DNA from 2 places in the Mesorhizobium sp. WSM4904 genome. Region 2 is predicted to be linked to the other one. Evidence: riboswitches for the same ligand, from Rfam matches in the RefSeq annotation. Region 2 holds a riboswitch; the other holds the start of a gene.
The links. A riboswitch is a leader RNA that binds a small molecule or an ion and turns the genes downstream of it on or off. The one in region 2 is predicted to bind S-adenosylmethionine.
Positions count from the first base shown of each region.

Region 1: linked by a shared signal. The riboswitch ahead of QAZ47_RS31780 (O-succinylhomoserine sulfhydrylase) and the one ahead of QAZ47_RS09245 (homoserine O-acetyltransferase) in region 2 are both predicted to bind S-adenosylmethionine.

Region 1 is NZ_CP121354.1:6,580,640-6,594,995, reverse strand. It holds gene QAZ47_RS31825 (ATP-binding protein) at 1-520, shown strand, start outside; gene phoU (phosphate signaling complex protein PhoU) at 626-1,351, shown strand; gene QAZ47_RS31815 (magnesium and cobalt transport protein CorA) at 1,439-2,449, shown strand; gene QAZ47_RS31810 (GcrA family cell cycle regulator) at 2,554-3,072, opposite strand; gene QAZ47_RS31805 (aspartate aminotransferase family protein) at 3,429-4,628, shown strand; gene argF (ornithine carbamoyltransferase) at 4,644-5,555, shown strand; gene QAZ47_RS31795 (Hsp33 family molecular chaperone) at 5,679-6,710, shown strand; gene apaG (Co2+/Mg2+ efflux protein ApaG) at 7,250-7,642, opposite strand; gene QAZ47_RS31785 (ceramide glucosyltransferase) at 7,861-9,006, shown strand; gene QAZ47_RS31780 (O-succinylhomoserine sulfhydrylase) at 9,044-10,231, opposite strand; SAM riboswitch at 10,305-10,382, opposite strand; gene QAZ47_RS31775 (2'-deoxycytidine 5'-triphosphate deaminase) at 10,529-11,623, shown strand; gene QAZ47_RS31770 (ABC transporter substrate-binding protein) at 11,757-12,482, shown strand; gene QAZ47_RS31765 (hypothetical protein) at 12,501-12,947, opposite strand; gene araD1 (AraD1 family protein) at 12,975-13,964, opposite strand; gene mmsB (multiple monosaccharide ABC transporter permease) at 14,259-14,356, opposite strand, start outside.
Region 2 is NZ_CP121354.1:1,944,197-1,958,552, reverse strand. It holds gene QAZ47_RS09275 (aldo/keto reductase) at 1-350, opposite strand, end outside; gene QAZ47_RS09270 (gamma-glutamylcyclotransferase) at 468-1,004, opposite strand; gene QAZ47_RS09265 (DUF2125 domain-containing protein) at 1,128-2,126, shown strand; gene QAZ47_RS09260 (sugar kinase) at 2,135-3,070, shown strand; gene QAZ47_RS09255 (prephenate/arogenate dehydrogenase family protein) at 3,431-4,366, opposite strand; gene hisC (histidinol-phosphate transaminase) at 4,373-5,434, opposite strand; SAM riboswitch at 5,623-5,700, shown strand; gene QAZ47_RS09245 (homoserine O-acetyltransferase) at 5,768-6,937, shown strand; gene metW (methionine biosynthesis protein MetW) at 7,017-7,631, shown strand; gene QAZ47_RS09235 (glycosyltransferase) at 7,778-8,770, shown strand; partial or broken gene QAZ47_RS09230 (DUF1330 domain-containing protein) at 8,838-9,038, opposite strand; gene QAZ47_RS09225 (glycosyltransferase family A protein) at 9,233-10,162, shown strand; gene QAZ47_RS09220 (DUF1194 domain-containing protein) at 10,212-11,012, opposite strand; gene QAZ47_RS09215 (ABC transporter ATP-binding protein/permease) at 11,168-12,979, opposite strand; gene QAZ47_RS09210 (methyltransferase domain-containing protein) at 13,087-13,869, opposite strand; gene gloB (hydroxyacylglutathione hydrolase) at 13,969-14,356, shown strand, end outside.

The sequences.
Region 1 (14,356 bases), 2.0 Mb from region 2:
CGACCTGTTGTCGCTATCGCGGCTGGAGATGAAACCCTATCTGAGGCCGGGAACGGAGGTCGATCTCCGCCAGACCATCGACAGCGTCATCGATTCTCTCGGTCCGCTGGCCAGCGAGAACGGTCTCGTCATCGAACGGGATTTCATCGCTGGCCCGATTTCCGTGCCCGGCGACCGCGACGAGCTCTTCCAGGTTTTCGAGAACCTCCTGGAAAATGCCTGTAAATACGGCCAGTCGGGCGGGCGCGTTACCGTATCCATCGCCGCCAGCGAGGATGGCCCGGATGCCGGCATCGACGTCACCATAAGAGACTACGGTCCCGGCATTGCCGAGGAACATATTCCCCGCATCACGGAGCGCTTCTACCGCGTCGATGTCGAAAACAGCCGGACCCAGAAAGGCACCGGCCTTGGCCTTTCCATCGTCAAGCATATATTGACACGTCATAATGCTAGACTGTCGATCAAGTCGGAAGTCGGCAAGGGCGCGGCGTTCACTGTTCATTTGCCGGCTCGCTGATTGTGTATTGGTTGCTAACCGGCAATTTCGTCTTTCTGTCATCCGGTTCGCGTATCAGCGACAGATTGAGGGAACGCAGCCGGCAGACACCGGGAAGGCATATCCATGCAATCCGTTCACATTGTCAGTGCCTATGACGAAGAGCTGAAATTCCTGTCGAAGCGCATCGCCGCCATGGGCGGGCATGCCGAGCGCATGGTCGAGCAGGCGATCGCGGCCCTGGTCAACGCCGATCCGGGCCTTGCCCAGAAGGTCATTCAGGACGATCTCGTCCTCGACGAGGGCCAGCGCGAGATCGACGACAAGGCGATCATCATCATCGCCAAGCGCCAGCCGATGGCGACCGATCTGCGCGAGATCGTCGGCGCCATCCGCATCTCGGCCGACATCGAGCGCGTCGGCGATCTGGGCAAGAACGTCGCCAAGCGCGTCGCGGCCGTCATCGACGGCCGCCAGCCGAACAGCCTGTTCCGCGGCCTCGAAGCGCTGGCCGACCTCGCCCTGACGCAGCTCAAGGAAGTGCTCGACGTCTATGCGTCGCGCTCGGTCGACAAGATCGGCTTCGTGCGCGACCGCGACGACCAGATCGACGCCATGTACACCTCGTTGTTTCGCGAGCTCCTGACCTACATGATGGAGGATCCGCGCAATATCACGCCCTGCACGCATCTGCTCTTCTGCGCCAAGAACATCGAGCGCATCGGCGATCACGCCACCAACATCGCCGAAACCATCTACTACATCGTCACCGGCGACCAGATGCCGGCCGATCGACCGAAGGGCGACAAGACCGACCAGGTGGTGTCCCCGGGGACGGTATCGGCTAAGTGAACAGGCGGCCTCTCGAACGGCTTTCTAATTTAGGCTAAGCTCCTCCAGGTACAGCGATTTTGTCAGTCGCTGTCTCGGGAGGTTGCGATGGAACAAGTTCGAAACCTGACCCCGGCCCGCCAGCCGCCATCCGGCATCATTGCGTCCAGCGTGTATTCCGCCGGCAAGCGCATTGCCGACATTCCGATCGAAGAGGCTGGTGTATGGGCGGCAAGGCCCGGCCATGTCGTCTGGATCGGCCTGCTCGAGCCGGACCGCAACCTGTTGCTCAGGGTGCAGGCGCAGTTCCATCTGCACGATCTGGCGATCGAGGACGCCGAGCACCCGCATCAGCGGCCGAAGCTCGAGCAATATGGCGACGCCTTGTTCATCGTTGCCCGCACCGCCCAGCTGATCGAAGGCCGCGTCACCTTCGGCGAGACCCATCTCTTCGTCGGCACCGGCTATATCGTCAGCGTCAGGCACGGTCCGTCGACCTCCTACGCCCCGGTGCGCCAGCACTGGGAAAGCTGCCCGTCCTCGTTGGCCAAGGGCGAGGATTTCGTCCTCTACGCCATCCTCGATTTCATCGTCGACAACTACATGCCGGTGCTCGAGCAGATCGAGGACGAGGTCGAGGCGATCGAGGACAAGGTGCTGCTGAAGCCGATGAGCGGCACCGATATCGAACGGCTCTACATGTTGCGCCGCGACCTGCTCAGGCTGCGCAATGCGGCGCTGCCGCTGGTCGAGGTCTGCCGGCGGCTCACCAGCGCCGAGCTGCCGCAGATCCACGCCGCCATGCATCCGCTGTTCCGCGACGTGACCGACCACATACGTACCGTGCAGGAGAAGGTAGACAGCCTGCGAGAGGTTCTGGCCTTCGCCTTCGAAGCCAGCCTTCTGGTCGGACAGAGCCAGGAAACGGCGATCTCCAAGAAGCTTGCCTCATGGGCAGCCATCCTGGCAGTGCCGACGGCCTTCGCCGGCATCTACGGCATGAACTTTACGGACATGCCGGAACTCAAGATGGAATATGGCTACCCGAGCGTGCTGGTGGCGATCGCGCTGATCTGCGCGTTTCTGTACTGGCGGTTCAGGAAGAATGGATGGCTGTGAGAGAGAGCGAATAGCGAATAGCGAATAGCGAATAGCGAATAAAACGGCTTGCTCCCTGTCAGAAGCTAAGCCGTTTTATTCGCTATTCGCTATTCGCTATTCGCTCAGCGGCTTCTGCGCCGCTCCGCCGCCGGCTGGAAGGCGACCCGGGCGTGATATTTGCAGTACGGGCCGGTTTCTGCGGCGTCGTTGCCGCAGAAGCTGAAGTCTTCCGACAGCGGATCGCCGTTCGGCCACTTGCAGGTGCGCTCGGTCAGCTCGACGAGCTGCAGGTTGCGCGAGATCGGCACCACGACGTTTTCGACCGGGCGGATGTAGTGGCGCGCCACCGGCTCCGCGTCGAACTGCACCTGCAGCGCGGTCGCGCCGATGGAGGCCGTCACGTGACGTGAAGCACTTGCGGCTCGAGCCACCGATTTCTGCATCGAGGCCCCTTGCGTCGCCTTCTTCTGGCGCGCCGGCGCGGCGGTCGCGCGGCCGCGGCCCGACAGTTTCAGGCGATGCACCTTGCCGATGACGGCGTTGCGGCTCACGCCGCCGAGCTGTGCGGCGATCTGGCTGGCGCTCAGACCCTCCGACCACAATTTCCTGAGAAGTTCGACCCGCTCGTCAGTCCAGTTCATGAGACCGCGCTCCTGCTGAGGCGTACGGCAGTCAGAATCCCTTCCCGCCCCGGCTCCCGCCGGGCAAACAACACCACATATACCGGGTGATTAGATCCGCCGCACGAAATCTAGCTATTTCTCAACTACAAATACCTTATGCGCTGACTCGGTGACAAGAGTCCCCAGGGCAACACGATTCGGTTTTTTCGGTTTTCCCCAACTTGCCTGACCGCTGATGAGCCGGCGTGCCGTCGGGGGCTTGCCGCGCGCTTCTGCGCGACGTTTTCGTTGACTTCATGGCCGAAAAACATGATAAGCCGCAAAGGCCGCCGCATTGGCGGCTTTTTTGATTTCCGGTTCCGGAGACGCATATAATGAGCGGTTCGGCGCTTTACGAGACTTTTGCTCGCGCACCCCTGGCTTTCGACCGCGGGGAGGGGACCTGGCTGGTCACCGATAAGGGCGAGCGATATCTCGATTTCGCCGGCGGTATCGCCGTGAACTCGCTGGGCCACAGCCATCCGCACCTGGTCGCGGCGCTCACCGAGCAGGCCGCCAAGCTGTGGCACGTCTCGAACCTCTACGAGATCCCGGAGCAGCGCCGCCTGGGCGAACGGCTGGTCAAGGCGACCTTTGCCGACAAGGTGTTCTTCACCAATTCCGGCGCCGAGGCGCTGGAATGCGCCATCAAGACGGCGCGGCGTTACCATTTCGTCAAGGGCCATCCGGAGCGTTTCCGCATCATCACCTTCGAGGGCGCCTTCCACGGCCGCACCCTGGCGACCATCGCCGCCGGCGGCCAGTACAAATATCTCGAAGGCTTCGGACCGAAGGTCGAGGGTTTCGACCAGGTAGCGTTCGACGACATCGACGCCGCCGAAAAGGCGATCACGCCGGAGACCGCGGCGATCCTGATCGAACCGGTGCAGGGCGAGGGCGGCATCCGCCCGGTGCCGACGCAGTCGCTGAAGCGCCTGCGCCAGCTCTGCGACCAGCACGGCCTGCTTCTGATTTTCGACGAGGTCCAGTGCGGCATCGGCCGCACCGGCAAGCTGTTCGCACATGAATGGAGCGGCGTGACCCCCGACTTGATGGCGATTGCCAAGGGTATCGGCGGCGGCTTCCCGATGGGCGCCTGCCTCGCCACCGACGAGGCCGCGACCGGCATGACGGCCGGTGTGCACGGCACCACCTTCGGCGGCAATCCGCTGGCGATGGCGGTGGGCAATGCCGTGCTCGACGTCGTGCTGGCCGACGGCTTCCTCGAGGATGTCCAGCGCAAGGCGCTGCTGCTCAAGCAGGGCCTTGCCGCGGTCGTCGACGAATATCCCGACGTCATCGAAGGCATCAGGGGAACCGGCCTGATGCTTGGGCTGAAATGCGCCATGCCCAACACCAAGGTGAACATGGCGCTGCGCGACCAGCACTTGCTCGCCGTGCCGGCCGGCGACAACGTCATTCGTCTCTTGCCGCCGCTCACCGTCACCGACGAAGAGATCGGCGAGGCGCTGAAGCGTATTCGCGCCGGCGCCAAGCGCTTGACCGACGCCATTGCGGCCGAAGCCGCGAAGTAATTCTGGAATTTGCCGATGAGTGTTCGCCACTTCACCGACCTGTCAGCCGTTTCCGCCGGCGACCTGCGCTCGATGCTGGACGATGCGGTGGCGCGAAAGACCAGGCTCAAGGCCGGCGAGCGTTCGAAGCCGCTCGAAGGCAAGGTGTTGGCCATGATCTTCGACAAGCCGTCGACGCGCACGCGCGTTTCCTTTGATGTCGGCATGCGCCAGCTTGGCGGCGAGACCATCATGCTGACAGGCACCGAAATGCAGCTCGGCCGTTCCGAAACCATCGCCGACACCGCCAAGGTGCTGTCGCGCTACGTCGACGCCATCATGATCCGCACCACCTCGCATGAACGGCTGCTGGAGCTCACCGAAAACGCCACCGTTCCGGTCATCAACGGGCTCACCGACGACACCCACCCGTGCCAGCTGATGGCCGACATCATGACCTACGAGGAGCATCGCGGTCCGGTCGCCGGCAGGACCTTCGCCTGGACCGGCGACGGCAACAACGTGCTGCACTCGCTGCTCGAAGCCTCGGCGCGGTTCCGCTTCAACCTTAACGTCGCGGTGCCGGAAGGCAGCGAGCCGTTCGAGAAATACGTCGACTGGGCGAAGGCCAATGGCGGCAAGGTCAGGTTTGCCCACTCGGCCGAGGAGGCAGTCGACCAGGCGGATTGCGTCGTCACCGACAGCTGGGTGTCGATGGGCCAGGAGCATCGCGCCCGCGGCCACAACGTCTTCCTGCCTTACCAGGTCAACGCCGCGCTGATGGCCAAGGCGAAGTCCGACGCGCTCTTCATGCACTGCCTGCCGGCGCACCGAGGCGAGGAGGTCACCGACGAGGTGATCGACGGGCCGCATTCGGTGGTGTTCGACGAGGCCGAAAACCGGCTGCACGCCCAGAAAGCGGTGCTGGCCTGGTGCCTGGGCGCTTGAGAAGGCCCGACTTGAACCGGATTGTCTTGATCCGGACCAACTTGATCTGGCGATGTGTGATGCCTATTTGCGGGCCATCACGCAAATCGAACGCGCTTCGACCCATGCCGCCTGCAAAGCGGGATGGACGCGCCCCGGAGCTTTGTCATGTTGGAAACCCGTCCATTGGCTGATCATCAACCCAAACTCGGTGAATTCGGCTTCGCCGGCGACGACCATGTCGTGCCTTACGAAGTGGCGCCCCTCGACGTGCGCGGTCGCACCGTGCAGCTCGGGCCGATGCTCGACGCCATTCTCAGCCGTCACGACTATCCCGAACCGGTCGCGCGGCTGCTGGCGGAAGCCTGCGTGCTCACCGTGCTGCTCGGCACGTCGCTGAAGTTCGAGGGCAAGTTCATCCTGCAGACCCGCACCGACGGGCCGGTCGACATGCTGGTGGCCGATTTCACCACACCGCATGCGCTGCGCGCCTATGCGCGCTTCGACGCCGACCGGCTGCAGGCGCTGGTGGCCTCGGGCGAGACTTCGCAGGAGAAGCTGCTCGGCACCGGCGTTCTGGCGCTGACCATCGATCAGGGCGCCCACACGCAGCGTTATCAGGGCATCGTCCAACTCGACGGCACGTCGCTGGAGGACGCCGCGCGCACCTACTTCCGCCAGTCCGAGCAGATCCCGACCGATCTGAGGATGTCGGTTGCCAAGCTGGTGACGCCGGGTCCGGGCGGCGCCCGCGAGCAATGGCGCGCGGGCGGCATCCTGGCGCAGTTCCTGCCGCAGGCGCCGGAGCGCATGCGCGTGCCCGATATTTCGGGTGGCGACGGCGATCCGCGAGACGTGGCGCACGAACCGGCCGACAATTCATGGCGGGAATTGCTGGCGCTGCTCGGCACCATCGAGCCGACTGAGCTGATCGACCCCATGGTGGGCGCCGAGCGGCTGCTCTACCGGCTGTTCCACGAGCACGGCGTGCGCGTCTTCCGCAGCGTTCCCGTCGCCGACCAGTGCTCCTGCTCGCGCGAGAAGATCCGCGGCATCCTCGAAGGCTTTTCGGCCGAGGAGATCGAGCACAGCACCGAGGACGGCGGCATCCATGTCGCTTGCGAGTTCTGCTCGACGCAGTACGACTTCGATCCGGCGGAATTCGCGGGCGAGTGAAATTCTTTCCTTCTCCCCGTTCCACGGGGAGAAGGCGCCCGAAGGGCGGATGAGGGGCAGTGCCAACGTCGGCGATGTCGGAACCCCTCGCTCCGTCCGAAAGAAATCGAAACCTTGGCGCCGCCCCACATTGCACTGCCGGGCATTTCTCCCCGTAAAACGGCTACGGCGTGCACACATTTCCAAGCGGCTGGTCTTTGGCGATAGCGTGCATGGCAGCTTGGCGCATGCATTGTCTAAGTAGCGCTGGTCGACCCCCACTCCGTCTCGGCTTCGCCGAGCCACCTCTCCCCCGATCGACGGGGTAGAGGAAAGGCGCCAAGCTCTTTGCCGTCAGCGCTCGTCCAGCAACGTTCCCTTCCTTTCCCTCCGGAGGGGGAAAGGTGGCGCTGCGAAGCAGCGACGGATTGGGGGAACCACGTGGCAATCAAGCCTCAGCCCGATCAGTCACGCCAGTCACAGAAGAAGATGTGTGCATAGCGTAGCGTAAAACAGGAGAAAGAGGCTGTCGCGGGCATTTTCGCCAATCGCCAAACTCGCTAATTCACCGTGCGCCTCGTCCCCGGCATATCGAGGGAGAAGGCCGGGATGGCGACATCGAACGTCTCGCCGCGTCCGTTGCGCATCGTGTAGTGGCCGACCATGATGCCGGACGGCGTCGAGAGCGGGCATCCCGACGTGTACTGGTAGCTGTCGCCCGGGTTGAGCTCCGGCTGGTCGCCGACGACGCCGGCGCCACGCACCTCCTCGACGCGGCCGCGTCCGTCGGTGATGTGCCAATAGCGCGACAGAAGCTGCACGAACTCGTCCGACCGGTTGTCTATCGTCACCTGATAGCCCCACACGTAGCGGTCCTCCGACGGATCGGAACGATCCTCCAGATAGAACGGCCTGACCTGCACTTCGATGTTGCGCGTCACGGCGCGATACATGGGCCACTCCGGTTTGCCGGCTAGGAACATTTACCGCGCTCCGCGGTTGTTACACGAAGCGCCGTCCATCCTGCCAGATTCTAGCGCAGTTGCCTAAAAACAATGTCATTTAAGTGACACATGACAATGTTGGTGTGCAGAAACTATGCGGGCGACTCGGGCGCTCTGTCGACTGATGAAACGGCCGCGGGCGGCCCTTCCGGAGTGACCAGAACTCGATGGAACTGACCTTTGCAGCCGCCTTTGCTTCGTCAGCCCTTCTTCTTTCCAATTTTGCCAGCATCCTGCTCGCCTCGTCGCGATTGAAGCCCAGGCGCCTCATTCCCCCGTTCGCCGGCAAGCAGCCGCCGGTCTCCATCATCGTGCCGTCGCGCGGCGTCGAGCCATTCGCCGAGGAGACGCTCAAGCGCGCCTTCTCGCTCGACTGGCCGCGTTATGAGCTGATCTTCTGCGTCACCCAACCGGAAGACCCTGTGGTCAAGTTGATCAATGCCGCGATCGCGCGCTTCCCGAACGTGCCGGCGCGGCTCTTGATCGGCGAGGACAGGATCAGCGCCAATCCCAAGCTCAACAACTGCGTCAAGGGCTGGCTGGCGGCCCGGCACGACTGGGTGATTCTCGCCGATTCCAACGTGCTGATGCCCAAGGACTATGTCCAGCACCTGATGGCGGCCTGGCGACGGAATACCGGCCTCGTCTGCTCGACGCCGGTCGGCTCGCGGCCGGACGGCTTCTGGGCCGAGGTCGAATGCGCTTTCCTCAACACGCTGCAGGCGCGCTGGCAATATGCCGGCGAGGCGGTCGGCCTTGGCTTCGCTCAGGGCAAGAGCATGTTGTGGAACAAGTCGATGCTCGACGCAAACGGCGGCATACAGGCGCTGGCCGCCGAGGCCGCCGAGGATGCGGCGGCCACCAAGCTGATCAACAGCCTGGGCCTCCGGGTCAACCTCGTGGCCTCGCCCTTCGAACAGCCGCTCGGCCAGCGCACGCTCGCCGAAGTCTGGTCGCGCCAGGCGCGCTGGGCGCGGCTGCGCCGCGTCACCTTCCCGCAGTTCTTCGCGCCCGAGATCCTGACCGGCGTGGTTGTGCCGCTGATTTTCGCGCTGATTGCGGCGGCAAGCGCCGGCGTCAGCCTCCCCACCACGGCGCTTTGCGTGCTGGCGGTCGCCTATGTGCCGGAGTGCCTGCTTGCATGGTCCAAGGGCTGGTACCTGTCGCCGCGCAGCGTCACCGCGATGATCGTGCGCGACGCCATGCTTCCCATCGTCTGGTCGCGCGGCTGGCTGGGCGGCGTCGTCGAATGGCGCGGCAACGCCATGACGATCCGCACCGGGGAGATGACCGAACTCGAAGAGATTGCCTGAGCCGGCTGCGGCTCAAGCAATCTCTTTGCGGCCACCGTTACCGCGCTGCCCTCAGCGCCTGTTCGACGTCGTTGAGCAGATCGTCTGTATCCTCCAGACCGACGGAGAGCCTGAGCGTGCCGGGCCCGATGCCGAGTTCGGCGCGCGCCTCGTCGCTCAGGTTCTTGTGCGTCGTCGTGGCCGGATGGGTGATCAGGCTCTTGGCGTCACCGAGATTGTTGGAGATCAGCACGATGTCGAGCGCGTTCTGGAGGGCGAAGGCCGCCTGCTTGCCGCCCTTGACGTCGATACAGATCAGCGTCGAGCCGCCAGACATCTGCTTCCTGACGACGTCCGCCTGCGGATGGTCGGCCCGCCCCGGATAGATGACGCGGGCGATCTCCGGCCGGCCGGCCAGGAAGTCCGCGATCCTGCCGGCGCTTTCCGTCTGCTGGCGCACGCGCAGCGGCAGAGTCTCCAGACCTTTCAGCAGCGTCCAGGCGTTGAAGGGCGACAGGCTCGGGCCAGTGTGCCGGAAATAGTCGTGCAGGTTCTCATCGATCCATTTCTTGTCCGACAGGATGACGCCGCCGAGGCAGCGGCCCTGTCCGTCGATATGCTTGGTCGCCGAATAGACCACGACATGGGCGCCGAGCTGCAATGGCTTCTGCTGCAGCGGCGTGGCGAATACGTTGTCGACGATCAGCCTCGCGCCGATCGAATTGGCTAAAGCGGCGACGGCGGCGATGTCGACCACTTCCAGCGTCGGGTTGGTCGGGCTTTCCAGGAAGAACAGCTTGGTGTTCGGCCTGACCGCTTTTTCCCAGTTGGCGATGTCGGTGCCGTCGACCAGCGTCGCCTCGATGCCGTAGCGCGGCGCCAGCGTCTCGACCACCCAGCGGCAGGAGCCGAACAGCGCCCGCGCCGCAACGATGTGGTCGCCCGCCTTCACGCTGCAGAGCAGGGCGGCGGACACGGCTGCCATGCCGGAAGCAGTGGCGCGGGCATCCTCCGCGCCTTCCAGCGCGCACATGCGCTTCTCGAACATGTCGACGGTCGGGTTGGCGTAGCGCGAATAGATGAAGCCCGGCTCCTCGCCTTTGAAGCGGGCTTCCGCGGCTTGCGCCGTTTCGTAGACATAGCCCTGGGTGAGGTACATCGCCTCGGCGGTCTCGCCGAAGCCGGAACGCAGTGTGCCGCCATGCACGAGTGCCGTCTGAGGCTTCCAGTTACGCGTCTTGGTCATCGCCCTAATTCCACTCGCAAAGAACAGTCCAAACACAAAAAAACCGGCCGCGATGTCGCAACCGGTCCATATGGCCTCGCGGCCAGCGGTCCTTTAGCGACTTGTTTAACGTGGCTGCAAGCCGACCGGCCAAATCACCACGGGATAACGACCCTTTAGACCCGCGCCACGCTTGCGTCAATTGCCGGCTTGATTAAGAGGTTTGTACCAGGCAGGTAGCGCAAGCCCGTTTACGGTTTTCGGCAGGAGCCTGCAAAAGAACCACGCGCTTGCCCGGCCTTCGATCGGAGCCAGACCTTGCGGCAGACAGGCATTCTTCCGGATCAGGACATCGCGGCGCTGTTTGAGGCGAATGCGCTGAAGTCGCCGCGCGCGCTCGACAGCGACCAGATCCAGCCGGCCAGCCTCGATCTCAGGCTCGGCGACACCGCCTTTCGTGTGCGCGCCTCCTTCCTGCCCGGTCCCGATCATCTGGTGGCCGACAAGCTCGACCGGCTGAAGCTGCACGAGATCAGCCTTGCCGAAGGTGCGGTGCTGGAGACGGGCTGCGTCTACATCGTGCCGCTGCTCGAGAGCCTGGCGCTGCCGGCGGAAGTGTCGGCTTCCGCCAACCCGAAGAGCTCGACCGGGCGGCTGGACATCTTCACGCGTGTCATGACCGACCGCGGCCACGAGTTCGACAAGATCGCGGCCGGCTACCATGGCCCGCTCTACCTCGAGGTCAGCCCGCGCACCTTCCCGATCGTCGTGCGCGCCGGCTCGCGGCTGTCGCAGATCCGCTTCCGCATCGGCAACGCGGTGCTCTCGGAGAGCGAACTGCGCGACCTCCACCGCGCTGAGATGTTGGTCGCCACCGAGCCGCCCAACATCTCCGGCGGCGGCATCGCGCTCTCCATCGATCTCGACGGCGACAAGGACGGCCTTGTCGGCTATCGCGGCAAGCACCACACCGGCCTCGTCGACGTCGACAAGCGCGCCGCGCAGGACGTCGTCGACTTCTGGGAGCCGCTCTACAAGAGCGGCGCCGGCGAGCTGGTCCTCGACCCGGACGAGTTCTACATCCTGGTCTCTCGCGAAGCCGTGCACGTGCCGCCGCTCTATGCCGCCGAGATGACGCCCTTCGATCCGCTAGTCGGCGAGTTTCGCGTCCACTATGCCGGCTTCTTCGACCCGGGCTTCGGCCATTCCGCCGCCGGCGGCAGCGGCAGCCGCGCCGTGCTCGAAGTGCGCAGCCACGAGGTGCCGTTCATCCTCGACCACGGCCAGATCGTCGGTCGCCTGGTCTACGAGCATATGCTCAAGCGCCCACGGGCGCTTTACGGCACCGATCTCGGCTCCAACTATCAGGCGCAAGGGCTCAAGCTCTCCAAGCATTTCCGCGCCGCGCGCTGAGCTCCGCGGCAGCCAGACTGTGCTTGCCTGGCCAACCGCACCATGCTTGGCTGCGCGTAACTGGCATAGAACCTGATCGAGGGAGACGAAAATGCGGATATCCAGATGGATCATATCGGCAGCGGCCGCAGCCATGCTGGCGCTCGGCGCCGGTTCGGCAGGCGCAGCGGAAAAGATCAAGATCGGCACCGAGGGCGCCTATCCGCCCTTCAACACCATCACGCCGGACGGCAAGGTCGAGGGCTTCGACATCGACATCGCCAATGCGCTCTGCGCGCAGATGAAGGTCGAATGCGAGATCGTCACCCAGGACTGGGACGGCATCATTCCGGCGCTGCAGGCCAAGAAATTCGACGCCATCATCGCCTCGATGAGCATCACCGAGGAACGCAAGAAGCAGGTCGCCTTCACCCACAAATACTACACCACGCCGCTTTCGCTGGTCGCCTTGAAAGATAGCGACATCGCCTCGACCGAGCCTGCCGCTCTCGCCGGCAAGACGGTCGGCGCCCAGGCCTCGACCACCCAGGCCAACTACGCCCAGGACGTCTACGGCAAGGCCGGCGCCGAGGCGAAGCTCTATCCGACCCAGGAAGAGGCGGTCACCGATCTCCTCAACGGCCGGCTCGACGCCGTCATCTCGGACAAGTTCGTGCTGGTCGACTGGATGAAGAAGGCGAGCGACGGCTGCTGCAAGCTGGTCGGCGACGTCAAGGGCACTGAGACCGAGGCCGGTATCGCCGTGCGCCTGGAGGACACCGCGCTACGCGACAGGCTGAACGCCGCCATTGACGCCATCGTCGCCGACGGCACCTACAAGAAGATCCAGGCGAAATATTTCGACTTCGATATCTATTGAAGCCGGAGCTGCCTTCGGTCAGCCGCGAAACAGCGCCTGTTTCGCGGCGCCGAGGCACGCGTTGAAGCTGCCGACAAAAAGCAGCTCGCGTCCAGCTAGATGCGTTTTACCCCAGAATGAAGCCTGTCGCGTGGCATCAAGCGATGCCTTTGATCCCTTCAACGGGAATAGCTGATCGTTCACGCACCCAAGAACATAGGCACGAGCGGAGTCAATGCGGCAAGGCTTGGCTCTGTCGTTCAATGTGGCGCCACGAAGTTGTGAAATCCGTAGATCGGCATTTCGCATCAGGAAGCTGGTTTGATTTCGTGAATATCCGGTGCCCAGCAGTCGGTTGGTCATCAGGGCGCGCGCCTCGCTATAGGAGGTCTTGCTGCATTGTGCGGCGCCATAGGCCGCGGATGACCAGCAAGCGATCAACAGAGCGATGCCCAGATTTCTGGCGCTTGGCGGAATATGGCCCATTGATCCGGTTCCAAGTTGTTCGCGAGATCACAGCGCCTTCACCGCCACCTTCACCGGCTTTTCGATCTCCAGCGGGTTGCGCAGCGGCAGGCCGAAATCCTTGGCCTCGATCTCGAACACGTCGCCGGCCTCGGTCCTGATGCCGTCGGCGAAGGAGAGCGTCGCGGTGCCGAACATGTGCACATGCACGTCGCCTGGCTGGCGGAAGGCTGAATATTTGAAGTGATGATGCTCGAGATTGGCGATGGTGTGCGACATGTTCGCTTCGCCCGACAGGAACGGCTTTTCCCAAAGCACCTTGCCGTCGCGCCAGATGCGCGATGAGCCTCTGATGTCGGCGGGCAGGTCGCCGATCAGGATTTCCGGTCCGAACGAGGCGTTGCGCAGCTTGGAGTGGGCGAGGAAAAGGTAGTTCACCCGCTCGGTCACATGGTCGGAGAATTCGTTCGACAGCGTGAAGCCGACCCGGAACGGCGCGCCGTCATCGCCGATGACATAAATGCCGGCGATCTCCGGCTCCTCGCCGGCGTCCTGCGCGAAGGCCGGCGACATCAGCGCCGCGCCCGGCGCCACCGCCATGGTGCCGTTGCCCTTGTAGAACCACTCCGGCTGCACGCCGATCTGGCCCTTGGCCGGCTTGCCGCCTTCCAGCCCCATGCGGAACATCTTCATGGAATCGGTGAGTTGCTCTTCGCCGTCGCTGAGCTTCTTGTGCATGGAATCGCGCGTCGCGGCGGAGCCGAGATGCGTCAGTCCGGTGCCGGTGAGGTGCAGATGCGCGGGGTCCGGATGGTTGATTGGCGACACCAGCCGCCCCTTCTTGTAGGCGGCGTCGAGGTCGACCGTCTCGCCATAGCCCTTGCGCTCGATCAGCGCTTCGAGACCGGTGCCGGTGCGCGCCGCCTCCATCGCCAGCGAATAGACGCTGCGCGCGCCGTTGATGATCCGGGTCTTGCCGCCGCTGCGGGCAACGACGCGGATCGTCTCGGCGTCGTCGAGGATCTGGGAAATCAGCATGATGAACCCTCTCTCTTTTGCCTTGGCCGGGCTGCCGACAGCAAAAACCCCGACCAGCGCGGCCCGGACCGATCCGTGCCACGGTTGAAACTCTTCGTCCGGATTGCGCTCGCGAGCCCGGTCCTTCGGGGGACTTCTTGGCGCCGACGGGTTGCCGGCAGCTCCGCGATCTGGACCCGTATGCCTCCTGCTTCCTCGCCGGAGCGGTTCAGCCTAGTAGCTGGCCCGCTCCAAATATTTGTTTTTGCGCAATTCCGGATGGAAAACCGCCATTCCGGAATTGCCCTCGCCCTGTCAGGCCTTGTTCTTGTTGTAGACGTCGAAGATGACGGCGCCGAGCAGCACCAGGCCCTTGACCACCTGCTGCCAGTCGACATTGACGCCCATGATCG
Region 2 (14,356 bases):
GTCTGCAGCCTCTTCAGCGATTGATCGACCGCCTTTTCGATATAGGCCGCGGAGAGGTCTTTCTTTCCCTGGCCCATATCGGAGCCGACCTTGGTGATGACGACGATCCTGTCGCGGTTGCCGCGGCTTTTCATCCAGTTGCCGATGATGGTTTCGGATTCGCCCCCCTTGTTGCCCGGAGCCCAGCGTGAATAGGCATCGGCGGTGTCGACGGCATTGAAGCCGGCTTCGGCAAACCGGTCGAGCAGGTCGAAGGAGGTCTTCTCGTCGGCGGTCCAGCCGAAGACGTTGCCCCCCAGAACCAGCGGCGCGATGGAAAGGTCGGTACGACCGAGACGGCGTTTCTGCAAGATTGATCTCCGTGATGCTGGGATGGGCCGCGACGCCCGGGAATGGATTGCCGGTAAGCTAGGTCGTGGCTTGCCGAGGTCAAAGGCATGGTTTTGCTTTTTGATCGGGCCAGGCCGTCACGAAGGCGCGACCTGCCGCCCCACCTGTTCCAGCCAATGGTCGCGGATGCCGAGCGCCTTCAGGTGCTCGAGCGTGCTGAGCACATAATCCTCGTTCCTGCCCGACTGGCCGACGGCGCCGCGAACGACTGCCGCGGCATGGCCGGCGTCGAGCCCGCCGGCATATTGCTCATGCGCACGGTCGACGATGTAGGCGACCGCCTCGACCGTTCGGTCCCCTCCCGCCCCGTTTCCGTCGAGCCGGACGTCGAGCATGCGTTCGAGATAGACGTTGGTCACCAGCTCGCGCTCGCGCAGATAGGAAAGCACTTCGTCCCGCAGATCGCCGGGCACGCGGAAGGCAAGGCCGATGCAGGAGCCGCCGCGGTCGAGGCCGAGCACCAGTCCCGGCCGCTCGCGTGTGCCGCGATGCACGAAGGAATAGACACAAAGCGACCGGCGATAGCCGTAAAGACGGGCTCGCCGCGTCTCGACATGTGCGAATCCCGGCCGCCAGATCAGCGACCCGTAGCCAAAAACCCAAAAATCGCCCATATCGCCAAGCCTGATCGCGCTCGAGTGACGACGTCGCACCGTAAGGTGTTTCTTCCGTCCCCGCTTGTTGTGCGTGAGATTAACAGCCCGCTCGCCGCATGAGGGGTTAACGAGAGCCGCAGCATGACGTCAAGTGACGAGCCATCGCGCAAACCTGGCCGCCGGCTGTTCTGGCTTGCCGCGTTCATAGTCGCGCTGTTCGCCATCTACAGCGCCGGCTGGTTCTATCTTGCCGGCCGCCTCAAGACGGAGGCCGACCAGGCCGTGGCCAACCTCGGTACCAAAGGCATCGCCGCCGGCTGCGCCAACCTTACCGTCAGCGGCTATCCGCTGAGCTTCGCCGTTTCCTGCGACAGCCTGGCCTATCAGGATGACGCCAAGAGCATTGCCGCCTCCACCGGCAGCTTCAACGCCGTCGCAGGGATCACACAGCCTCTGTCGCCGGTGGCCGATGTGCGGGGCCCGCTCCGAACCTCGGTGCCGGGCATGCCGCCGCTTTGGATCGACTGGGACAGGCTGAGCGCGACGGTCAAACTGTCCTGGCCCCTGCCGCGGCGCGTTTCGCTGCAGGCCGAAGGCCTGTCGGGCCAGACCGACCCGGCCGACGATTCCGATCCGGCCGAATTGTTCTACGCGGCAAACGCGGCCGGGCAGTTGGAGCCCAAGGAGCAGGACGTCGTCTATACCGGCAGCGTCGGCGATCTCGAGATCAACGCCAACGCGATCGGCGGCCGCGTGCTGCCGGCGCTGGACGGCGGCGGCGAGGCGACGGTGAAGAACGGTGTCGCGCTGATCGCGGCGCCGCCGAAAAGCCTGCGCGGCCAATCGGTCGATATCGCCAAGCTCGACCTGTCGTCGGGAACGGCGCGCGTGACCGTGTCCGGACCGATCTCGGTCGACGCGGACGGCCTGGTCGATGCCAATCTGACGATCAAGCTCAAGGACCCGAAAGCGGTGGCGGCCATCCTCGGCGGCGCCATTCCCGAGCACAAAAGCGAGATCGAGCAGGGTTTTGCCGGCCTGGCCATGCTCGGCAACGAGCCGTCCATGCCGCTCAGGATCGTCAAGGGCAAGGCTTCGCTCGGCTTCATCCCGCTGGGCAAGATCAAGCCGGTCGATTGAGGGCTGCGATGGTGGGACCCGTCAGGCTGCTCAGCGTCGGCGCGTTCACCCTCGACACGATCCTGCGTGTCGACACGCTGCCCACGCATCAGGGCAAGTTCATCGCCAGCGACGGCATCCAGATCGCCTCTGGCATGGCGACGAGCGCCGCCTGCGCCGCGCATCGCCTGGGCGCCAGCGTATCGCTTTGGGCGAGTGCGGGTGACGATGCGGTCGGCGATCGGCTGGTCGCCGAGATCGAGGCGGAAGGCGTCGATTGCAGCCTGATCCGCCGCGTCGCCGGCGCGCGCTCGGCGCTGGCCGCGATCCTGGTGGATGCTCATGGCGAGCGCGTCATCGTGCCGTTCTATGACAGACAAGCGCAGGCCGATCCCGAGACGCTGCCGCTTGCCGATCTTTCCGCCTTTGACGCCGTGCTTGTGGACGTGCGCTGGCCGGGCGCCGCGGCGCTCGCCTTGACGGCCGCGCGGGGCGCCGGCCGCCCGGCGATCCTCGACGCCGACACCGCGCCGGTCGAGGTGCTGGAGCGGCTTTTGCCTTTAGCCTCGCATATCGTGGCCTCGGAGCCGGCGGCGCGTATCGTTTGCGGTCATGCGCTCGACCCGGAAAGCGCCTGCGCCGACCTCGCTTCGCGCACCGACGCCTTTGTCGCGGTGACAGGAGGCGCCGCCGGAACCTGGTGGCACGACCAAGAAGCCGGCCGCATCCGCCATGTCGAGGCGCCGAAGGTCAAGGCGGTGGACACGCTGGCCGCCGGCGACGTCTTCCACGGCGCCTTTGCCGTCGGTCTTGCCGAAGCCATGCCGCCCGAGCAGGCGCTGCGCTTTGCCAGTGCCGCCGCCGCGCTCAAATGCCTGCGCTTCGGCGGCCGGCTCGGCGCGCCGAACAAGGCCGAGACAATGGCGATGATGGCAGCCCACTGGCCGCCGTCGGCCCAGGGCTAGTGGCACTGCACAGGGATTTGACCGATCAGCTCCGTTTGCGTTGGCAGGCGGTATGCGTTGGAGGTTGGCCTAAACGCCCATCGCGATCGTCATTCCAGGGCGGAGCAGGAGCGAAGCTCCGTCGCGAAGACCTTGGAATCCATGCCGTTACCTTCGCCAGGGAGTGCAACGGAGTAGAATTCTGCACCGTGGCGGCACTTCCAAGTCACGGAATGGATTCTATGGTCTGCGCTGCGTCGCTTCGCTCCTTGCTCCGCCATAGAATGACGAGGTTGGAAAGGCTTCAGCCAATCTCCAAGGCTGCCAATGCAGACGTAGCCGACGCATCAAAATCCGGTGCCGGGAAATTAAGGAACCCGCCTACGATTTGACCGGGTGTTCGACCGCCTGACGTCCGAAATCCGGCACGTCGATGTCCTGGCCGGCCTCGATGATCGAGCGGCGGATGGCGCGTGTGCGGGTGAAGAGGTCGAACAGCTTCTCGCCGTCGCCCCATCGGATCGCCCGCTGCAGCGAGGCAAGATCCTCCGAGAAGCGCGCCAGCATCTCAAGGATCGCGTCCTTGTTGTGCAGGCACACATCGCGCCACATGGTCGGGTCGGAGGCAGCCAGTCGAGTGAAGTCGCGAAAGCCGGAAGCGGAGTATTTGATGACTTCCGTCTTGGTCACCGATTCCAGGTCGTCGGCGGTGCCGACGATGTTGTAGGCGATGATGTGCGGCAGGTGCGAGACGATCGCAAGGGTCATGTCGTGATGCTGCGGGTCCATCGTGTCGATGTTCGAGCCGCAGCGCCGCCAGAATTCGGAGAGCTTCTCCAGAGCCTTGGCATCGGTTCCCGGCAGCGGCGTGAAGATGCACCAGCGGTTGTCGAAGAGATCGGCGAAGCCGGCGTCCGGACCCGACTTTTCCGTGCCCGCCAGCGGATGGCCCGGGATGAAATGCACGCCCTCCGGCACATGCGGCTCAATCTGCGCGATCACCGAAGCCTTGGTCGAGCCGACGTCGGTCAGGATCGCCCCCTTCTTCAGCGCCGGCGCGATCTCGGCGGCGACCTCGCCGGACGACCCGACCGGAACCGAGACGATAACGAGATCCGCGTCGCGCGCCGCTTCCTTGGCCTCGGTCGTGTAGGAATCGCCGAGACCGAGTTCCTCGGCCCGCCTCAGCGTCGATGTGCTGCGCGTCGCGATGGCGATATGGCGCGCCAGGCCTTCGCGGCGGATGACGCGGGCGAGCGACGAGCCGATCAGGCCGATGCCGACCAGCGCTATTTTCTCGAACATCGGTGAGGTCATGGTGTTCTAGCTTTTCAGGAAATTCGTCAGCGCTTCGACGACGCCGCGATTGGCCTCTTCGGTGCCGATGCTCATACGCAGCGCATTGGGGAAGCCGTAACCGGTGACGCGACGCAGGATGTAGCCGCGTGCGCTCAGATAGTCGTCCGCCGCCGCCGCCGAATGCCGCTTGTCATCGGGAAAATGGATCAGCACGAAATTGCCGACGCTGGGCGTGACGCGCAGCCCGAGCAGGGTCACCTGCTCGCTGACCCAGGCCAGCCATTTCTCGTTGTGCGCCACGCTGCGCTCGACATGGGCGCGGTCGCGGATGGCCGCGATGCCCGCCTCGATCGCGGTTGCGTTGACGTTGAAGGGACCGCGCACCCGATTGATGGCATCGACGATATGCGCCGGCCCGTACATCCAGCCGACGCGCGCCCCGCCGAGGCCGAGCTTGGAGAAGGTGCGCGTCATGACGACGTTCTCGGAACTGCCCGCCAGCTCGATGCCGGCCTCGTAGTCGTTACGGCGTACATATTCGGCATAGGCGGCGTCGAGCACCAGAAGCACGTTCTTCGGCAGTCCGGCATGCAGCCGGCGCACTTCCTGGAAAGGCACGTAGGTGCCGGTCGGATTGTTGGGATTGGCAAGGAAGACGATCCGCGTCGCCGGCGTGACGGCGGCGAGGATCGCGTCGATGTCGGCGCGCTCGTCGGTTTCCTTGACTGCCACCGGCTTCGCGCCGGCCGCCTGGATGTAGATCTTGTAGACCATGAAGGCATGTTCGGTGAACACGGCCTCGTCTCCCGGCGCAAGATAGGTCTGTGCCAAGAGCCCCAGGATCTCGTCGGAGCCGTTGGAGCAAACGATGTTTGCCGGGTTGAGGCCGTGCACTTCAGCGATCGCCTCGCGCAGCCGGCGGGCGCTGCCGTCCGGATAGACGTCGAGCCTGGCAGCCACGTCCCGCGCGGCCTCGATCGCTTTCGGCGAGGGCCCGAGCGGATTCTCGTTGGACGACAGCTTATAGACCTTCGTCACGCCGGCCGGCGCGGTGCTCTTGCCCGGCACGTACGCATCGATGTCCATGATGCCCGCGCGAGGTGTTGGACGTGCCTGATCCTGCTTCATGTCACAAATCCGTCGAGAAGGCCTTCGAGGCCGCAGCGGAAATACAGGCCGTGGCCCCGAATGTCGAGTGCCGGTGCTTGCGCCACCATGCCGATCCCAGGTAGCTGCCCGTTGACGAAGCGCGGCGCTGGTCCTAGAAGAGCAGCCGGACTTCCCGTGGTGATTTGGCCGGTCGGCTTGCAGCCACGTTAAACAATTCGCTAAAGGGCCGTTTGCAACCTGTAACCGGCTTTGCGAAGGCAGGCCGGTTTTTTGTTGTCCGCCGCCGGCCGGACTGGATGGGGAATGCAAATGTCCGCTCAGCGCGTTGCAAGGACCAACAACGAGGCCGACCATCCGTCGAGCCCGGTGCTGCGGTTCGGTCCCGACAAGCCGCTGAAGCTCGATGCCGGCACGATCCTGTCGCCATTCCAGGTCGCCTACCAGACCTACGGCACCCTCAACGACGCCCGCTCCAACGCCATCCTCGTCTGCCATGCGCTGACCGGCGACCAGCATGTCGCCAACACCAATCCGGTGACCGGCAAGCCGGGCTGGTGGGAGGTGCTGATCGGCCCCGGCAAGATCATCGACACCAGCCGCTTCTTCGTCATCTGCGCCAACGTCGTCGGCGGCTGTCTCGGCTCCACCGGCCCGGCCTCGACCAATCCGGCGACAGGCCGGCCCTATGGCCTCGACCTGCCGATCATCACCATCCGCGACATGGTGCGCGCGCAACTGATGCTGGTCGACCATTTCGGCATCGAGAAGCTGTTTTGCGTGATCGGCGGCTCGATGGGGGGCATGCAGGTGCTGGAATGGGCCGCCAGCCATTCGGAACGCGTCTTCTGCGCGCTGCCGATCGCCACCGGCGCCCGCCATTCCTCGCAGAACATCGCCTTCCACGAGGTCGGACGGCAGGCCGTCATGGCCGATCCGGACTGGCATGGCGGCAAATATCTCGATTTCGGCCGGCGTCCGGAAAAGGGGCTCGCGGTGGCCCGCATGGCCGCCCATATCACCTATCTGTCGGAGGCGGCCCTTCACCGCAAGTTCGGCCGCAACCTGCAGGACCGCGAGGCGCTCACCTTCGGCTTCGATGCCGATTTCCAGATCGAAAGCTACCTGCGCCATCAAGGCATGACTTTCGTCGATCGCTTCGACGCCAACTCCTACCTCTATCTGACCCGCGCGATGGACTATTTCGACCTCGCCGCCGACCATGGCGGACGGCTGGCCGATGCCTTCGCCGGAACCAGGACGCGTTTCTGCCTGGTGTCCTTCACAAGCGACTGGCTGTTCCCGACGGAGGAAAGCCGCTCGATCGTGCATGCGCTCAATGCCGCCGGCGCCTCCGTCTCCTTCGTCGAGATCGAGACCGATCGCGGCCATGACGCCTTCCTGCTCGACGAGCCGGAACTGTTCGCGGCCATCAACGGCTTCATTGCCTCCGCCGCCCGCGCCAGGGGGCTCAGCCTATGAGCGGGTCGCGATTCGTTTGTTCTAGCCGCATTCCTGCGACGCCATCGGCTGCAAATGCCATAAGGCCGGAGGTTGCCTGATGAGCGTCAACCGCGCCCAGCGTGTCGACCTCGAGGTCGTCACCGATCTCATCCCGTCGCATTCGCGCGTGCTCGATGTCGGCTCGGGCGATGGCGTGCTTTTGGAACTGCTGCAGGAGACCAAGCAGGTCGACGGCCGCGGCCTGGAATTGTCGCAGCGCGGCGTCAACGAATGCGTGGCGCGCGGCCTCTCCGTCGTCCAGGGCGATGCCGACAAGGACCTCGAATTCTATCCCGACAAGGGTTTCGACTTCGTCGTGCTGTCGCAGACCCTGCAGGCGACCCGCAACCCGAAGCTGGTGCTCGACGAGCTGCTTCGGATCGGCAACCGCGCCATCGTCTCCTTCCCCAATTTCGGCCATTGGCGGGTGCGCTTCTCGCTGCTGATCAAGGGCAGGATGCCGGTCACCAAGGACCTGCCCTATTCCTGGTACGACACGCCGAACATCCACTTCTGCACCATCCGCGACTTCGTCAATCTGTGCGAAGAGCTCGGCGCGACGGTCGAGAAGGCGACCGCGCTCGACGCCAACGGCCAGAAGATCGGCCTGTCGATGCCGTGGTGGTTCTGGAACTTCTTCGGCCAGCAAGCGGTGTTCTTGCTGCGGCGGTAGTAGCGCTCGAATCTGTTCTCCTCGCTCGCAGCACAGCCGCGAATGTCGGTGGAGCACCAAATATTTGCATTGTTGTTTCTGTCATTTGACAGCGAATTGAGACGGCTATACTGACCTCAATCAGGCAACATGGTGGGTGAACAGCGATGGTCGGCGATCTCCCGACTTATTCAGTCGTCGTGGAAATGGAAAATGCCAAGTCGATCGACTGGGACGAGATCGGCGTTGGGCTGACCATCCTGGCGGATGAAATCGCCTCGGTTTCGGCGGCCGGTCTCGCAAGCCCGAAAGTCGTCATCTCGCACGCCGGGCACGACGCGGACGCCCCGTCGCTGCAGGACCACATCAATAGGGAAGCACCACGGCTGAAAGAGGTGGCCGAGCTTCGCTTCGCCGCCTGTCCCGGCGGCCGCTATTACGAACTCAAGAACAACGGAGTCCTGGCAACCGACACGGACATTGTGATCTTCATGGACTCAGACACGGTTCCGGAACCGGGCTGGCTGTCGATCCTGCTCGGCCCGTTTCAGAAACCCGGGACCGTTTGCGTCAACGGCTATACCTACCTTTTCTACGACGATTTCTTCTCGCGAACCTTTGCGCTGATCTGGTTCTTCCCTATGGCTCGGGGAGACGAGAAATTCGCCGCGAAACGGGCGATCAACGCCAACAACGTCGCCTTCCGGCGCGACTGGATCGCCAGCCATCCCTTCCCGCAGAACAATGGATTCAAGGTTTCCTGCACGCTGCTTATGCATCAGCTTCGCCGCGAGGGTCACGAAATCGTCCATGCCGGCGCACGCGTCTATCACTATCCCCCGCGGGGTTGGCGTTTCTTCTTGTGGCGCGCACTGGTGACCGGCAGGGATGCCGACAGGAAGTTCGTCGAGATCAAGTCCCCCAGTCGCTCTCGACGCATCGCCAAGTCGTTCAGCCGATGGGTGACCAATTCGTGGCGCGTGGTACGACGGGTGATACGCCATGCGCCGCAGACAGGCATGTCGCTCTGGCAAATCCCGTTGTCGCTGATTGTCGGGCTGGCCTTCTACACTCTGGCGTTTTTCGGTCATTTCGGCCTGGCGACGGGCCTCGTACGCGATGAGATCGAAACCTTGCCCGACTATGTCGACCACAGTTAGCCTATCTGCAATTGTAGCCACGATCGCTCGGACTCGCCGCTAATCGTTCGCATTCTCGCCGCCTCATTCAGCCCAGCACATCGGTAGCCTTGTGCGGATGCTCGACGCCGTCGACGAAGATAACGTCGGATTCGGAATTGCCGGTGCGCAACGCGAGGATCTGTTGATATGCCGGCGACCGGTACCAGTCGCGCACATGCTGCCTGTCCGGGAATTCGATGACGATCAGGTGGCCCGGCCAGCTGTTCTCGACCACCTCGACTTCACCGCGGACAGACGCCGGTGTTGCCTTCAAACCGCAATGGCGCGGAAACCGACCGGAATCCGTCTCCTTTCCCGCTGCGCTTGGGTGACACGGAGACCGCTTTTTAGTAGCTTGGCTGCGATTCCGGGGGGGAATGGAAGGTAGCCATCAGACCCTTAGATCAAACGCCGGGCGCGACCGGTGGCAGCGGCAGCCGGATGTCGAGCGAAGTCGCTCCGTTGATTAGCGTGATCACGCCGACGCACAATCGGCGCCATCAGGTCGTTCGTGCGGTAGAAAGCGTTCTTGCCCAGACACTTACCCGCTTCGAGCACATCGTGGTCGACGACGGTTCGACCGATGGAACGGCCCTGGCCCTGGCCGAGATTCGCGATCCCAGGCTAATCTATGTCGGAGCGAAATGGCGAGGCGCCAATGCCGCGCGCAACGCGGGCATCGAGCGCGCGCGGGCGCCGATCGTGACCTTCCTTGATTCGGACGATGTCTATCTGCCGGACCGGTTGGAGCGGACGCTCGCGCGGTTCGACAAGAACCCGTCGCTCGAAGTGCTGATCAGTTCCTACGTCTCGGTGAAAGGCCAGCGCAGCACCAAGTGTATCAACCGCGAGGCCTTGCTCGACAAGAGCACGCTGCAGCGCGCCCTGGTCTCGCAGACGATCTTCATTGCCGGCTCGGCGATCACCGCCCGGCACGAGTCGCTGCTTGCGATCGGCGGCTATGACAGCGACATCACGCGCATGCAGGACCGCGAATTGCTGCTGCGTTTTGCCCGCCGCAGCGGTGCCTTGCTGTCGGAGGATATCGACTGGAAGAAGTACAATTCGGAGAATTCGATCTCCGGTCGTCGCGACGGCTATGTCGAGGCCTATGCCAACCTGATCGGCAAACACCCTTACATAGCCGACCGCTATCCCGACGTTCCGCCCTATATGATCGCCCGGCAGATTATCGCCGATATACTGAAGGGCAGGCTGCCGCAGGCTTTTTCCGGCTATCTCGCCAACCGGTCGTCCAAGGCGCTCGGCTACTCGCTGCCCGAATTGCTGCGCGGTTACGTCGTCGGCCGCCGCTGGCGTCGTGACTGTTATGACGAGTTCCGCGCCAAATACGGCGCCCGGGCGGTCTGATTAAGCGCACGGAGCGGCGTTCCAGCCGAAACACCGCAAGACAGGCACCTCACCGATCCAGCTCGGGAAAATACGGATCGGAAAACCGTTGCCGCAGCCGCTCGCCGAGCAGGCAATCGGTTGGCGCCTGCACATCGACGCGAATCCTTCTGGCATCATCGATGCCGCTCACCTCCTGGATCAGCTTGCGGCGGATCGCCGTCGAGAATTCGGACGCCGCATAGATCGGCAGTACGAACGAGCCGGGACCGCCGGTGACGCAGTCGGCATAGTAGCGGTCGAGGCGGCTGACGCTCGGCGACGGACTGATCAGGATCGGCAGGCCGTTGATGATTATGCCCTCGGCCAAAGCGGCGTCGCGGGTCATGGCGACAGGCAGTCCGGCATTGTTCGGCCCGTCCCCCGATATGTCGATGACCCGGCGCGGCGCCGAAAAGCCGTTTTTCTCCAAAAGCCCCGCACCGAAGCCGAGAGCGCCCGAGATCGACGTGCCGCGAAAGCTCCGGAACGGCCGGCCGGCGATCTTGTCGGCAAAGGCGTTGGCGCTGTCCGCGCCGTCGATGATCTGCCAGGCAATCACGCCGTCGTCGCGCACGACCCCCGCCCATTCGAAATAGGCGAGCGCGATGCGGCCTTTCCGGCCCGAGCGCACAGCGCTGATGAAGTCGCGATGGCGCAGCGCCTCGACATAGCCGGCACGCTGCAGGGCGAACTCCCCTTCGTCCATCGATTGCGAGATGTCGACGGCCAGCACGAGTTCGACATCGACAGGGGTGCCGTCGCCGATTGCAGGCATTGGCGCTGCCTCGGCGCAGGCAAGGCATGCAAGCAGGCTGAGCAGCTTGAGCATGGCAGGCTCCGACCGATGCATGTCGCCCAAAAGTGCGCAGCGGTTTTGGCGAACGACATGCATCAAGACAAAGACTTAAAGCGCGTCGCCTGAATCCGTTTCAGCGCGACGCGCTTTAGGCTGGGATTCTTCCCGGCGATCGCGGCGAAATAAAGCTATTTCTTGGCGCGCACCGCACGCGGTGGCGGTTCGATCGCCCCGGCGCGGAGGCGGGCCGGCTTGAGCGCCGATCGGCCGCTGTCCTTGACGATGGTGAGCGCGCGCGGGAAGAACTGGATGTTGTGCAGGCCGCGCCCGATATTGAGGATGGCGGCGTCCGGCAGCCTGGCCTGCAGCATCGCCAGCACGCGCCGTAGCGTGGCGCCGTCGAAGGTGTCCAGCGCTTCGTCGATGATCACCCATTTCGGCTTTCGCAGCGCCAGCCGGGCAACGGCGAGCAGCCGCTGTTCGTCGTCGGCCAGCTCATGCTCCCAGCGCGCCGAGCGGTCGAGCTGGGACGACAGGCGCTCCAGCCCGACTTCGCCGAGCACCGCGGAAATCTCGGCGTCCTCGATTTTACCGCCTTCGGTATGGTTGAGCACGTCGCGCAGCGTCCCGAGCGGGAAATAAGGCATGCGCGGCAGGAAGAACGGCTTCTCCCCGGCCGGCATGCCGATGCGCCCGCCTCCCCACGGCCAGAGGCCGGCGATGGCGCGGAAGAACAGCGTCTTGCCGGCACGCGGATCGCCGGTGATCATGACGCGCTCGCCGGCCTTTATCTCGACATCCGTCTCGGCAAGCCTCGTGCACCCGTCGGGCGATGCGACTTCGAGCTTTTCGAATGTCAGCGTGCCATTCGCGTTCTCGCTCAACTCGATACGCCTTTCCTTGGCATGCAGGATGTCGGTTTCGCCAAGCGCGATCCGGAAGTCGGCGACGCGCATCAGCGTTGCCCGCCAATCGGCGATGGCGCCGATGTTGTTGATGAACCAGCGCAGCGAGGAATTCACCTGGTTGAAGGCACCGACCGCCATCATCAATCCGCCGAAGCTTATGTCGCCGGCGAAATAGACCGGCGCCGCGACAAGGATCGGCGCCACCACGGTGATCCAGCCATAGGCATCGGTGACCCAGGACAGGTTGATCTGGGCGCTGTAGATGCGCCGCATGGCGCCGAGCACGCTGCCGAGGTCGAACTCCAGCTGCCGCCTGGCGTCCGCCTCGCCATGGGCGAGCGCGATGGCGTCGACATTCTCGTTGACGCGGACCATGGAGGAGCGCAGCTCCGCCTCGCGCGTATAGCGATCGCTGTTGAAGTGGATCAGCGGTCGGCCCACGAGCCAGCTCAGCCAGGAGGCGATGCCGGCGTAGAGGATCGCCGCCCAGACCATGTAGCCGGGTATCGTCAGCGAATAGCCGCCGACATGGAAGACGAAGCCGGAAGAGAGCTCCCACAGCACACCGATGAAGGACACAAGCAGGATGAAGGATTGCAGCAGGCCGACACCGAGATCGGTCGACAGGTCGGAAAGATGGCCGGCGTCCTGCTGCATGCGCTGGTCGGGGTTGACGCCGATGGCGCCGGCATGGGTGAGCCGGAAGGCGCGCGCCGGCCGCATCCATTCATCGATGAGGTCCAGCGTCAGCGCCTCGCGCAGCTTCAGCCGGATCGTCTGGTTGAGCCAGGTCTGGCCGATATTGAGCACCAGCAGGCTGCCGGCGATCACGGCAAACACCATCAGCTGGTGCAGGAACCCCTGCAGGTCGCGCCGTGCCAGAGCGTCGTAAAACGGCTGGTTCCAGCGGTTGAGCAGCACCTGCCCGATCGAGGTCGCGACGATGACGCCGACAATACCGATCAAGACCCACAGAAGCTGCCTGCGCACCGGCGACGTCTTCAGCGCCAGCCTGATCGTCGCCACCTGGTCTGAGAGGCTGCTCGACTCGACCGAGAACGCGGCCTGCTCGATACTGGGCGTGTCATCCATATGCGAAATCCCTGCTGCCGGGAGCGATCATCGGCGGTGGTGCCGCGCCCCGAACCCGCCCCTGAGATAGGGTGACGATCGCCATGCGGCGCAAGGCTTGTCCCCGATCACGAACGCGTCATCCGCCTGCCCGGTGGCACCGAGCTGGCGGCCTGGCGCCCGAGCGTTGTCGCGCCCTGCGGCGAGAACACCGGCACGAAGACCCTGCGTGACGCACGCTGCGCGACGGGCACGCCCTGGTAGAGCCGCTTCTGCGCCTCGACGACGATGACGCCGGAAAAGATTGGCCAGAGGCGCCGGCCGGCCCGCTCCAGCACGTTGTGGAACTGCATCATGAAGCGTCGCGGCGACGGCGGGAAGAACAGCGCGTCCGACCATGCGGCGGGCGTGAAATTGGCCTCGCGCAGCAGTTCGGTGAGCTGCCCGCGCGAGAACGGCCGGCCGTTGCCGAAGGGCGTGTGCTCGAAGCGCGCCCAGACGCCGCGCCGGTTGGGCACGACGATGACAACTCTGCCTGCCGGCGACAGCACGCGCCAGATCTCGTTCAGCGTCTCGCGCGGATTTTCGACATGTTCGAGCGAATGCACGAGCAGCATGCGGTCGATGCAGGAATCGACCAGCGGCAGTTCCTCGTCGAAGACCAGCGCCGTCGCCGTCGGACCGGTCGCGGGCCACACCACCGCCCCCTGCGTCGCCGGCATGAAGGCAAAGACCCGCTCGGCATCGGTGCCGAACCGTTCCAGCCAGGGCAGCGTATAGCCGAGGCCGACCAGACGCTCGTTCGGGACGGTTGCCCATATCGACGACAGCGCCATGGTGATCGCGCGTTCGGCCAGGCGGCCGAGCGTGGTCGAATAGAAGGAGCGGAGGTCGACGATATCCGAATGCATGCGCCGGACGGTAGCCGCGATAAATGCCGAGTTCAACAAAGGCGGATGACATCGGCGGCTGACCGCCCTATGTCTGCGGCGATAACGGAGAGCGACGAGATGCCGGTCGAAATCGAACAGTTCATGTGCCGCACCGACAATTTCGGCGTGCTGGTCCATGACCCCGAAAGCGGCCAGACGGCGATCATCGACGCTCCGGAGGAAGCTCCGATCCTGGCCGCGGTCAAGCGCACCGGCTGGACGCCGACCATGATCCTGACCACGCATCATCATGGCGACCACGTCGAAGCCAATCTGGCGCTGAAGGAGCGCTTCAAGCTCACCATCGTCGGGCCGGAGGCGGAAAAGGCAAAGATCCCAGGCATCGACGAGACCGTCAAGCAAGGCTCCGTCATCCGCCTTGGCGAGGAAAGGATCGACGTCATCGAAACGCCCGGCCACACCGCGGGCCACGTCTCCTACCATCTGCCGGCCTCGAAATTGGCCT